Regions from separate parts of the Paenibacillus sp. FA6 genome, predicted to be linked through region 3. Evidence: riboswitches for the same ligand, from Rfam matches in the RefSeq annotation. Region 3 holds a riboswitch; each other region holds the start of a gene.
The links. Region 3 has a riboswitch for cyclic di-AMP ahead of ACP8HI_RS23170 (TrkH family potassium uptake protein). Riboswitches for the same ligand answer to the same signal wherever they lie in the genome.
Positions count from the first base shown of each region.

Region 1: it holds a riboswitch for cyclic di-AMP, as region 3 does, so the genes downstream of both, ACP8HI_RS21990 (C40 family peptidase) here and ACP8HI_RS23170 (TrkH family potassium uptake protein) in region 3, are expected to answer to the same signal.
Region 2: it holds a riboswitch for cyclic di-AMP, as region 3 does, so the genes downstream of both, ACP8HI_RS22325 (ubiquitin-like domain-containing protein) here and ACP8HI_RS23170 (TrkH family potassium uptake protein) in region 3, are expected to answer to the same signal.

Region 1 covers NZ_CP188820.1:4,840,164-4,844,351, reverse strand. Annotated here, with positions in the region: gene ACP8HI_RS22010 (hypothetical protein) at 1-242, shown strand, start outside; gene ACP8HI_RS22005 (4a-hydroxytetrahydrobiopterin dehydratase) at 383-715, shown strand; gene ACP8HI_RS22000 (c-type cytochrome) at 892-1,248, opposite strand; gene ACP8HI_RS21995 (GNAT family N-acetyltransferase) at 1,376-1,876, opposite strand; gene ACP8HI_RS21990 (C40 family peptidase) at 2,010-2,483, opposite strand; cyclic di-AMP (ydaO/yuaA leader) riboswitch at 2,487-2,624, opposite strand; gene ACP8HI_RS21985 (C40 family peptidase) at 2,818-3,285, opposite strand; cyclic di-AMP (ydaO/yuaA leader) riboswitch at 3,290-3,429, opposite strand; gene ACP8HI_RS21980 (hypothetical protein) at 3,633-4,188, opposite strand, start outside.
Region 2 covers NZ_CP188820.1:4,907,988-4,912,175, reverse strand. Annotated here, with positions in the region: gene ACP8HI_RS22335 (HD domain-containing protein) at 1-942, shown strand, start outside; gene ACP8HI_RS22330 (TatD family hydrolase) at 1,008-1,778, shown strand; cyclic di-AMP (ydaO/yuaA leader) riboswitch at 1,980-2,192, shown strand; gene ACP8HI_RS22325 (ubiquitin-like domain-containing protein) at 2,456-3,622, shown strand; gene rnmV (ribonuclease M5) at 3,745-4,188, shown strand, end outside.
Region 3 covers NZ_CP188820.1:5,104,723-5,108,910, reverse strand. Annotated here, with positions in the region: gene ACP8HI_RS23185 (SDR family NAD(P)-dependent oxidoreductase) at 1-215, shown strand, start outside; gene ACP8HI_RS23180 (undecaprenyldiphospho-muramoylpentapeptide beta-N-acetylglucosaminyltransferase) at 212-1,315, shown strand; gene ACP8HI_RS23175 (hypothetical protein) at 1,642-1,863, opposite strand; cyclic di-AMP (ydaO/yuaA leader) riboswitch at 1,998-2,147, shown strand; gene ACP8HI_RS23170 (TrkH family potassium uptake protein) at 2,317-3,687, shown strand; gene ACP8HI_RS23165 (RNA polymerase sigma factor) at 3,925-4,188, shown strand, end outside.

The DNA.
Region 1 (4,188 bases), 260 kb from region 3:
TTGCTGTAGGTAGAATTACAGATAGTTATTTATTCTTTGAGATGGAAGAAGAGGAATGGGTTCAGCTATCGGACGGGGATAAGCAAGAAGTCATGGAAGCTTTGGCGGAAGATTTATTCTATGGACTGGGAACAGAGCCATCTATAGCGGTTGGAAGTGGCGTGGTTATCCATGACCGAGAGAATCATCGAATTAATATACTGATTGGAGATAAGGAACTGGCCGTTGTGTCTTTAATCTAATAGAGAATGTTGCATGAAAGGCTATTTGAAAGAATACAATGATAAAAGTGCGTGTTCAAAATATACCTTTTTGGACTACCTCTACAAGGTACGGGGTTATCGTTAGATAACATGGGTATGGAAAGGTGGCAGCTTAAAGAGTGACGTATACAAAGGAAGAAGTGGACGTACATTTGAGTCAGCTTAAGGGCTGGGAGTTAGTTGAGGAGCGCTTTATAGAACGCAGATTCACTTTTTCAAGTTTTATGAAGGGAATTTCATTTGTAGATGAAGTAGCAACCATCTCTGAGGCCTTTAACCATCATCCTCTGATCACCATTGATTATCAGAATGTTATTCTCCGTCTCACTTCTTGGGATGAAGGATATCTAACTGCTGTAGACATGAAAGAGGCGAAGCAATATAATGAGGCCTTTGAAAAAATGTGTGCAAATGAGAGAAATCATGATGCAGGGATTGTGAAAAGTAGATAGAAAGTGAAGAGTAGCAAGATTTGACGCAGAACGGGTACCGTCCCAATAAGGAAGGTACCCGTTTTTGCATGTCAAAATATAAGAAAGTATAAGTTTCACTTGATACTCTAATTCTTATATTTCGGCAGAGACGGATACCGTCCTTCAAAAGGACAGCGTAGCCGTTTCAGCTTGTGTTATTTCTTTTGAGCTAACCACTGCGCGACATTAGCAATTTCTTCTTCTGCTAATGTATCTTTGAAGCCAGGCATAATTCCTTTACCTTTACTAACCAATGTGTATATTTCTTCAGGTGACATAGTGCTACCAATTGCTTGTAGGTTTGGACCTACTCCACCTTGTAGCTGATCACCGTGACAAGAAATACAACTTGCTTTAACTAGTATTTCGGCTGCTGAAGCATCCAATACAACTTCTGGCATACTAGGTTTTACAACCTTGTTTTCTTCCCCTTGACCAGGCAGTGTAAACATAAGCACGATGGCTAGAATACATGCAGTAAAGAAGAAACCACTCATGATATATTTCTTCATCTTGTTCACCCTTTCTTATGTAAGCTGATAATTTTATTATAACGGATGGGAAACGTACATCATACCTATTGTGCCAAAAAAGAAACGAAAAATCCAGTATATATTATATAAAGGGCGTTAAGGAGTGCTATTTATCATAGAAATCGGAAGGTTGTCTTAAAACCATGCAAAAAAAAGGCTTCATACCATCCGGAGTGAGTCGTTCATAAGTATCCGTAATTTCAAACCCTGCTTTGAGGTATACCTGGATGGCGCGCTTGTTCCAGGTTAGGACCTCTAAGTCAATTTCATCATGGGGGCTCCGACGTACTGCCTCACAAACAATGGATTGTACAACAACCTTTCCTAATCCCTGTCCGCATAAATCAGGTCGCATGCTGATACCAAGACGAGTTACGCCTTCTAACGGGAAGAACTGAGCAAATCCGCAGAGTTCCCCTTGTGCATTCGTCACAGAAGCATACTGTTCTTTACGAATGATGGGATCGCCAAATTCAATACCTAGTGCTTCCATTTGGTCCCATGGCATCCATCCGTAAATATCGTAGGGAGTGGGATAAGTCCATTCCGATATAGCGCGAGCATGGTCAATGTCCATGGGTGTGATGATCAAATCCGGGTGATTCATACATAGATTCCTTTCTGTAAGAGGTAGTTCAAACCTGACCTTTTGAACTACCACTATAATAGGGATGAAATGAAAGAGCCTGCAGTTGAGATTCTATTGAAATCTCAACTGCAGGCCCGTTAATAACAATTATTTAATTATCGAGTGCAGCAGATTCATATGTATTATCACTCATAATTCTTTTAGCGCCAACGTAACCGTTTGTATAATAGGCTTGGCTAAGTGAGTTAATAATGACACCTTTAGATGAAGACGCATGTGCAAACTTTCCATCACCTACGTATATTCCAACGTGCGATACAAGACCTTTTCCAGTAAAGTTAAAGAAGACAAGATCTCCTTCTCTTAAGTCCTTCTGTGCAATTGCTGTGCCCATACTAAATTGGGAACCTGATTGATGGGGTAATTCAACACCGAGCTTATCAAAAATATACATTGTAAATCCTGAGCAATCGAATCCATTGGTGCTTACTCCGCCACCTACATATTCAGTCCCGATCGTCGGATCGATAGCCTTGTCCAGCTTGGAATCTGCGAAAGCGCTTCCAGTTCCGAAGGACAACAATATTGTCATTCCTAGTGCTACTGATATTAATTTCTTCTTCAACAAGATAACTCCTTCCGGTGCCTGCGAGGTTAGCTTAAGGATTCGGTTGAAGGTTCCCTATGATCCCTCTGTTGCAAGATCAATTCACCCAAGACGGTTCCCCCACTTCCCGTTGTATCGGGAATTCGGCAGATATAGTTAACGTAAATGTTACAAAACTTATTACAAAGTTGTTACTATGTACTTACTTGAACTATTGTAGCAAAGGAATGGCGTTTTGGCAATTGTTTCTATCATATTTGAGGTATATTATTTAATTTTGTTGAAAAAGGAGACCTACGAAAGAGATGTCGACTCCTCGATAGGTCTTCCTAAGGTACTATTTATTGTATTGTTAATTGTAAGCAGCTGCTTGATATTTGGCAGTACTCATGACTCGTTTGGCACCAACATAGCGCTTGGCGTAGTAACTTTCGTTTAGAGAACTGATGATGACACCACGTGAAGTAGATGCATGAGCAAATTTTCCACTACCGACAAATACACCAACATGAGATACACCTTTTCCGGAAGTGTTGAAAAAGACTAGATCTCCAGGTCTCATCTCATTACGTGATACGGCTGTACCTGTTTTGAACTGTGCTGAAGACTGTCTTGGCAAGGTGATGCCTAATTTCGTGAAGACATACCGAGTGAAGCCAGAACAATCAAATCCGTTGGTGGATGTTCCACCAGTCTTATAACTAACTCCAATGGTACGGTCAATGACCGAATCCATGGTTGAGTCGGCGAATACGCTACCTGTTCCAATGGTAAATGCAAGAGCCATACTTAATACGCTAGCAGTTAACTTCTTGTTCAATTACGTTTTCCCCTTCCAATGCCTGCGAGGTTAGCTTAAGGATTCGGTTGAAGGTACCCTATGATCCCTCTGATTCAAGATCAATTCACCCATATAATTGGATCCCCCGCCCCCTGGTGCTTAGGAATTCGGCTGTATGATGCACCAATAAGTGACAATCGTCGATAACTAATAATATGAATAGGTTGTAAAGGTTACAAAGTTGTTACAAGTGATATCTTAACAGAGGATTTATACTTTGGCAAATTCCAATAACTCAATAAAGACAAGAAACCCCCGACCCTTTTGGTGAAAAGGACGGAGGCTTCTTATAACAAGCAATTATTAAGAGACATAAAGGAGAGTTATTATGACTTGTAAAATTTGGAGTGCCACAAATGATAATGAGAAGTGATATGCCACAATTTAAATAGACAAGCTATTAGTGGATAGGACTGTTGAAGTATGAGGGCGAGAAGCCCTGACCACACAAGTGAGAGACCAGTAAATAGGCAGAAGAGAAGTAAACTGAATACGCCCAAGATAAGGGATATGCCAATAACAGGAAGCGCATTGCGCAAACATATCAGGGCAGAGGAGAAGATGCCTGCTGACCCTATTTTTCCAAATTGCATGAAGAGGATGACCTGGTGTATGACATATCGGTATATGCCCCATCCCAGCACATAAGGAATAGCCTGAAGTAATATGGATGGTGACATAAAGCCGCTAATGGCTAACGTATAAAGCTTAGGGATTAACCAGTACGCGGGAAGAAGAACCAATAATGCCTCGCTCCAATAGAATAGCATCACTGGTTTGGCGTACAAAGCCATACCTTTGAAGAAGAAAAGCCCTGTCTCACCCTTTTGTTCTTGGTGAAGTCCATAGAATATGCCTGAATGAATGAAAGGGGTGAGAAGC
Region 2 (4,188 bases), 200 kb from region 3:
ATGAATCATGAAGAATGGACAGTTCGCATTATTATGGGAGATACGCAAATACATGACATCTTAAGTCAGGTTGAGCCCGGATTTCCAGAAAGGGTTGCCTCTGTTATTGGAAAAACCTACCATAAACCGATTGTTGTCAATCTCGTATCCAGCGCACTTGATGCGGATCGTATGGATTATTTGTTACGTGATGCATACTATACTGGTGTGAATTACGGTACAATCGATGTCGATCGAATTATACGAATGTTAAGACCTCATCAAGGACGAATCGTAGTGAAGGAATCAGGAATGCACGCCGTTGAAGATTATCTTATGGCAAGATACCAGATGTATTGGCAAGTGTATTTCCATCCTGTGACGCGTAGCTCAGAGATCATTCTTAGGCTTATATTTCAACGTGCTAAGGAGTTATATATTAGTGGGTATTATTTTGAATTTATGATGAAGCCATTGGTTAGTTTATTCAAAGATGAAGTGACTGTTGAGCAGTATTTGAAATTAGATGAGGCTCTTATTCAGACTGCATTTATGCAGTGGAGCACGGAGAAGGATCCCATACTTAGCGAGCTTTGTAGTCGATTCATGCATCGCAGACTGTATAAATATGTAGAGTTGGAGCCGCTGGATAGAGATATGATTCATGAGATTCGTGATCAGTTCTATCAAAGCGGACTGGATCCGAAATATGATCTAATTATTGATTCTCCAAGTGATCTTCCTTATGATGTATTTCACTCGGGTGATGAAGCTAGTCAGAAGCAAATCATACTACTAGATCGACAAGGAAAACTAATGGAAATATCTGAAGTGTCGGATATTGTACGGTCCATAAGTGGTCTCCAACGTGGTAAGTTCCGCCTATATTACCCTGAACAGAAGATCGAGGCTGCCTTATCGTCGTTTTCCCCTTCTGTTGCCCGTATTTTCAAAGATAATTGAGGTTCAGAACCAATAGCAGTATTTGTAAAAAAATAAAAGTGAGAGTTCAAAAAGGAGATTTTATAATGATGTTGTTCGACACACATACGCATCTAGACGCCCCACAATTCGACGAAGACCGTGAAGAGGTTATTGCACGGGCAGTTGAAGATGGCGTAGGCAAAATGATCAATATTGGCTTTAACAGGGAGACGATCCCGTCAACGATGGAATTGGCTGAGAAATATGATTTTATCTATGCGGCAGTAGGGTGGCATCCAGTAGATGCGATAACGATGAAAGAGGGAGATATGGAATGGATTGCCTCCCTTTGTAAACATGATAAAGTCGTAGCCATTGGCGAGATCGGATTGGACTATTATTGGGATACATCACCTAAGGATATACAACAACAGGTACTCCGCCAGCAAATTGGACTAGCTCGTGAATTAAAGATGCCGATTGTGATTCATAATCGAGATGCGCATGAAGATATCGTTAGAATTCTGCGCGAGGAAAAGGCAAGTGAGGTTGGGGGTGTAATGCACTCTTTTTCTGGTAGTTGGGAAACTGCAAAAATTTGTCTTGATATGGGATTTCATTTGTCATTTGGTGGTCCGATTACATTCAAGAATGCCAAACAACCAAAAGAGGTATTAGCCCAAGTGCCAATGGACCGATTATTGATCGAAACGGACGCCCCTTATCTTACCCCACATCCATTTCGCGGGAAGAGAAATGAGTCGGCTCATGTGAGACTAGTAGCTGAGGCAGCTGCTCAAATTAAAGGTGTTGAAATCGAGGAAATTGCTCAAATAACCACCAAAAATGCCCTGTATTTATTTGGTATATCGTGAAAGAGTGAGCAAACTAGCTGAAAGAGTGAGATCGGACGACTTAATCATGCCTTATCGTTGTGTAAAGAGCGAATATTACAAAAATTTAACCATTTATTCAGAAATTTGTGGTTGATTGATGCTTTACAACATGCATCGAAACGCGATATCATCTTTTCAGTGATATAAGCTGATCGCAAATCGATAGCTTATTATTTTCTTGAACCAGTCTCGCTAAATCTCCGGACGTTTGGAGAACGGGGGAACCAATATGACCCATCAAGATTGTACGTGGTAAAGGTCATATTTGATTTCTTTTATTGGGTCTTTGGGGTGAATTCAAGGGCAGTCGCCATGAGCGGTTGACCTAAGATCGGGCAACTCTCTTTTGCCCAAACCCGACAGCTAACCTCGTAAGCGCATATGAAGAGAGGCAAACTCGTGCATGTATTTCCATTATTCAGACATGGGAAAGCCACGAAAGAGTTCCTCTAACTCTTTCTTTAGGCTTCTTTTTTGAATAAAGACAAAATTGTCATCATATCCTTATTTATTAGGGGGTGACAATCATGACGAGCAGACCGGTACATGATGCAGGATAGATATTGTTTTAGTATCCTGAACAAATTTAATTATAGTCGCGTCAATTACACATATGGTTTTTTTCAGACGGCGAGGCTATGAAGGAGGATCGGAAAGTGGGCATTTTTAAAGAAGAAACCCATGATTCATCATCATCCAGCATGACTTACGCAACACGTTGGAAGCATGAAAGTTTAAGTAAGATCTCAGTTGCAGCTATTGCCCTTATAGCGATTACCCTGACCGTTCTATTGTTTGTCAGCATTCAAGAACGCAAACAAGTGTATTTAGTGATTGATGGACATGTGAGTGCTGTAGAAACCCATCATGCTATGTTACAGGAAATGCTGAATGAGCAAGCTGTTATGCTAAGACCGGAAGATAAGGTCTCCGTGTCATTGAACAGCTCGCTTAAAGACGGCGATAAAGTTCATATTCAACGTGCTGTCGAGATTAATGTAACAGCCGATGGTCAGTCGGTTACTCGGTTCATTACGCAAGGGACTGTTAAAGATGCTGTTAAGCAACTAGGCATTACTTTGGATGTACACGACAAAGTATTTCCCGAATTGAATACAAAGATCACAGATAAGTTGGACATTAAGGTTGTCCGGATAAACAAACAGATTGTAGAGCGTGTAGAAGCAATCCCCTTTCGAGTCATCAAGACTTCCGATCCAACGATTGTGAAAGGAAACGTCAAGGTGGTACAGAATGGACAGTCTGGGGCAATAGTCCAACAGATCGAGAAAATATATCAAGATGGACAATTTGTAACGATGAGCCTGGTTGGCCAAGTAGTAAAGAGCCAAGTACAGGATCAAATTGTTGCTGTAGGTACGAAGGTAGAGCAGCCCAAGCCGATCGTCTTAGCATCTACGGTGGCAAGTAATAAGACTAGCAAGAAGGCTAAGGTTACGAATGTAAGTAAAGAGAATAATCAAGCTAGCAAGGCTGGCGTTGATTTTAAGTATAAAAAGGTGCTTAAGAATGTGTCTATGACGGCGTACTCTTCAGAAGAACCAGGTATAGGAACACGAACTGCATCAGGCACACGTGTAACGGAAGGTCGTACGATTGCAGTGGATACTAGTGTCATTCCTATGGGATGGTGGGTATACATCGAAGGCATTGGCTTCCGGCGTGCAGAAGATACAGGTGGTGCGATCAAAGGCAACAAGATCGATGTATATTATGACTCATTGCAGAATGCTCGTAATTTCGGTCGTAAGAACGGAAGAACGATATATGTGATCGGGCCCGTTAAGCCTGAACTGAACTAAACTGTTTTACAACAGCTTTCTATTCCTATACTATTAAGGTCATAATGGAAGCCATACTAAAGAAGGGGATTAATCCTCTTCTTTTTGTTGTTGTGATACTAGCCCTGAAGGGAAGAATCGTTATGATCAAAGAAATCATTGTCGTGGAAGGTCGCGATGATACGACAGCAATTAAGAGGGCCGTAGAGGCGGATACGATCGAGACCGGTGGTTCTGCTATTAATGCACGTACGATACAGCGGATTGCATTAGCACAAGAGCGCAGAGGGGTTATTATATTCACTGACCCTGATCATGCAGGTGAACGGATTCGTAAGATCATATCCAACAAAGTAAAGGGCTGTAAGCATGCCTTCATTCCTGAAGCGGATGCGACGCGTAGAGGAGACGTTGGGGTGGAGAATGCATCACCTGAAGCGATCCGACATGCACTAGCTCGAGTACATACCTCTTATGAGGGTTCGCAGAGTATGATTGACATGGAGGATCTGATGCAAGCAGGGCTAATGGTTCACCCTGATGCATCTGCCCGCAGAATGGAAATGGGTAACATACTTGGAATTGGG
Region 3 (4,188 bases):
TAAATGAAGCACTTATTTCCGAGTTTGAAAGCAATCATTCCATCAATCTGGATGAGCACTATTATGTCATTCTCCCACCTTTTCAAATAGAAGGGTTACAAGATGCTTATGCAACCCGGGTTCCGGTAGATTTCCATAGTTACGATTCTAATCATGTATTAATGAGTAAAACAGAGATAAGAGAAATGTTACAAAAGGGTGGTTTCTTAGGATGAGGACCACAATCGTGTTCACTGGTGGGGGCTCCGCGGGTCATGTATCAGGCAATCTTGTATTGATACCTAAGTGTGTAGCAGAGAATTGGGACATCCATTATATAGGTTCTGAACAAGGGATTGAGAAAAAGCTCGTGTCTGACTACAAAGAAGTGACGTACCATGCCATTTCTACTGGCAAACTAAGGCGGTATTTCGCTTGGAAGAATGTGACCGACGTGTTCAACGTCATGAAAGGCATCTTTCAATCCTACAGACTCATCCGAACAATAAAACCAGATGTTGTTTTCTCTAAGGGTGGTTTTGTCTCTGTCCCCGTTGTGCTTGCGGCAAAACTCAATAAAGTGCCAATTATTATTCATGAACCAGATCTGAACCTCGGACTAGCCAATAAAATTTCACTTCCTTTTGCCACCCATATGACTACCACCTTTCTAGAAACGGCACAAAAGCATCCTTCCCCCAAAGCTGTTTATGTGGGTCACATCATGAAAGATGGCTTCAAATTAGCCGATAAACATCGTGGATTAGCCTTCTGCGGTTTCACTTATGAGAAGCCAGTTCTTCTTATTATGGGAGGTAGTCTCGGAGCACACAGCATTAACCAAATCGTAAAAGGTGTACTTTCAGAGTTAATAGATACATTTCAGGTTGTTCATATCTGCGGGGAGGGCAAGGTGGATCATTCCCTCTCTACGCATAATTACAGAGCTTATGAATTCGTCAAAAGTAGCGAATTACCGAATCTATTGGCTATGGCCGATGTCGTCGTGTCTCGTGCAGGCTCCAACTCCATTATGGAGCTACTTGCTTTGCACAAACCGATGTTATTGATACCGCATACGAATGGTGGGAGTCGATCTGGTCAACTTGCCCAGGCCCAGTATTTTCAACAAACTGGCTTTGCTGAGATGTTACTTCAAGAAGAAATGACCACTCAAGGCTTTATTAACGCGATTAGGATATTATATGAGAATCGCTATAAATACAGGGATACAATGAGACAGCATGAGAACGGCGGAGGAGCCGACAAAGTAATGGATTTAATCAGGAAAGCAAGCATATATGACTCAAGAGTCTCAAGGGAAGATTCGGTTTAGCTGGGTATGAGACTAGCATCTTGGTTACTCCTCTGTTTCATCGCTGTTGTCAGTATGTTGTTCTTCTTTGGCCTATCTTTACAGTCGTGAGAAGTCGGAAGATATAGTGGAATCGGTCAGGGAAATTAAATTAAGGGCACCCTTTTGGGTGCCCTTAATGGTTTGGCGCAAACGTTTAACGTGTCATCATCTTTTAACCAATTAAGTATTATCAATCATATAAATGAGTTGCACAAGATTACCTTCTACTTGATAAGTCATTACGAATATGTAGACTCCCTTATCTTCATTCGAAAGGTCTATTGTAACGTATCAGGGTTCTCCGCTCAAACATTTACATCAAACACGATCTCTTTCATCGTTTTATTGTTTCTAGCACCCGCTAAGTTAGGTATCACTTTATTCCCATCTAATCCTGTAACCAGGTTTTCCACTTCCACGATAGGTCCTTGTAGAGATCCCACTTCAACCACTTGGAGATCAGCCAATAAGTTGTCCAGTTTCGTTAAACCTTGTAGAGGAGAGAAATCAGTGATTTCGTTTCCCATGAACAGTTGACATTCCTCAGACTTTCTTCCTTTACAAGCATAAACGCAAGGAGTATGATAATCACTATTCTAATCCTTCGTAATCGTCTTAGAAGACCATTCAAATCACTTTTGATAAAGAAATGCTAACCTATACGTCTTTATCGCTTAATTCCCCCATGTGGGGAAACGGGGAAACCAAACGTAGCCATTACTGGCACACTGGGGTGAATCTCGATTCGAGTAGGGCGACTCTCACGCCCGAATCCGTCAGCTAACCTCGTAAGCGTATCGAGAGAGGCAACAAATTTCGTGTGCACACGGGTTTATTTAATGATCCCTTCGAAGCCTACGGAAGAGTTTCCTCTTCCGTAGGCTTCCTTTTTGTTGCCTATTCTGTACGATTACCAGGGACCTAAATAAGGTTGCTAATACCTTTTATGATATAAACAAAATTAAGGAGATATGTAATCTATGTTGGGTAAAAGTAAAATACGAGTCTGGCTAGAAGAACGGTCACCTGCTCAGGTTATAAGCGGCTATTATTTACTGGCAGTAACCATATCAATTCTATTATTCAGTATCCCAGGAGTGCATAGACTTGGAGTTAAAGTGACCTTTTTTGACACCGTCTTCACAGCTGTCAGTGTAGTAAGTGACACAGGCTTATCTGTATTTAATATTTCAGAGACCTATAGCGTATTTGGATATTTCGTCATTATGCTCGTATTGCAATTCGGGGGTATTGGCATTATGGCTATGAGCACATTCTTCTGGATGCTTTTGGGTCGAAAAATTGGATTGCGTGAACGCCGCTTGATCATGGTCGACAACAATCAGTTCGCATTATCAGGACTCGTTCAATTAGTTAAAGATATCCTGAAGATTATTCTCCTGACAGAGCTTATAGGAGCACTCATTTTTGGTTTTCATTTCTTGAAATATTATCCGACTTGGAAGGATGCATTCCTTCAAGGCTTGTTTGCATCAGTTAGTGCGACGACAAATGCTGGGATGGATATAACTGGAGAGTCCCTTTCACCTTATGCGGGCGATTACTTCGTGCAACTGGTAACTATTATATTAATTATTTTTGGTGCCATTGGATTTCCTGTATTAATTGAGGCGAAGGCATATTTATCCAGGAAAAAGATGAAGCTTGATCACCCTTTCCGCTTTTCATTATTCGCAAAGTTGACGACATCTACGTATGGAATTCTTCTTGTTATTGGGACAATCCTTATTCTGTTACTTGAATATCAACATGCTTTTAAGGGGATGACTTGGCATGAAAGCTTTTTCTATGCCTTCTTTCAAGCGACAACGACGAGAAGTGCCGGGCTTACTACAATGGATATCAACGAATTTTCAATGCCAACACTTTTGGTTATGAGTGTTTTCATGTTTATTGGAGGATCCCCCAATTCTGTAGGCGGGGGAATACGAACGACGACATTTGCTTTAAACATATTATTTATTTATCACTTTGCAAAAGGAAACCGTGAGATCAAGATCTTTAATCGAGAGCTACATCAAGATGATATTCTGAAATCACTGGCCATTACGCTATTAGCTATTGTCATGTGCTGTGTATCGGTTATAGCTATAAGCATTTCTGATAAAGAACAGCAGCTTATTGCTATATTTTTAGAAGTTTGTTCTGCCTTCGGTACAGTTGGCTTATCTATGGGAATTACCCCGGATCTCAGCATTGTTGCAAAATGCATTCTCATGGTTTTGATGTTCATAGGAAGAATCGGTTTAACTTCTTTCTTGTTTGTCATTGGCGGCCAGAAAAAGAACGCAAAGTTCCATTATCCAATAGAGAGGGTTATTACAGGTTAATCAAAACATTCAGAGGAGGAATGGGTTGTAGATTATTTAGAAAATGAGGCTTTGAAATTATACAAGCAGCCTAAACCCCCTTTATGAGAGGTTTAGACTGCTTTTCTCTTTATTTTCTAAGTCCCTACGCTGGCTCCGCCGCAATCAATTTCCGGTTTATAATCGTACTTCATATGCGATGTCACAAAAGAGCTACTTGGAATTGTTATATAGACGAAAAGCAAAGGAGGTGATTGCTTGGAAGAAGTGAGACCCAGCAACAGTGCCGCAGAGCAAATAGAGACCGCTGTTACACTTGTAAAGGCTGGAAATCATGAAGCTTATACATCTATCATTCTCAGATTTCAAAAGCCCATGTACATCTATTGCTATCATCTGCTCAAAGACCGGGAAGAGGCTCAGGATGCGGTTCAAGAGGTTTTTCTCAAAGCCTATCAGGAAATTCATCGTTACGAGCCTACCGTTTCCTTCTCAGCATGGTTGTACACGCTTGCCTATCAT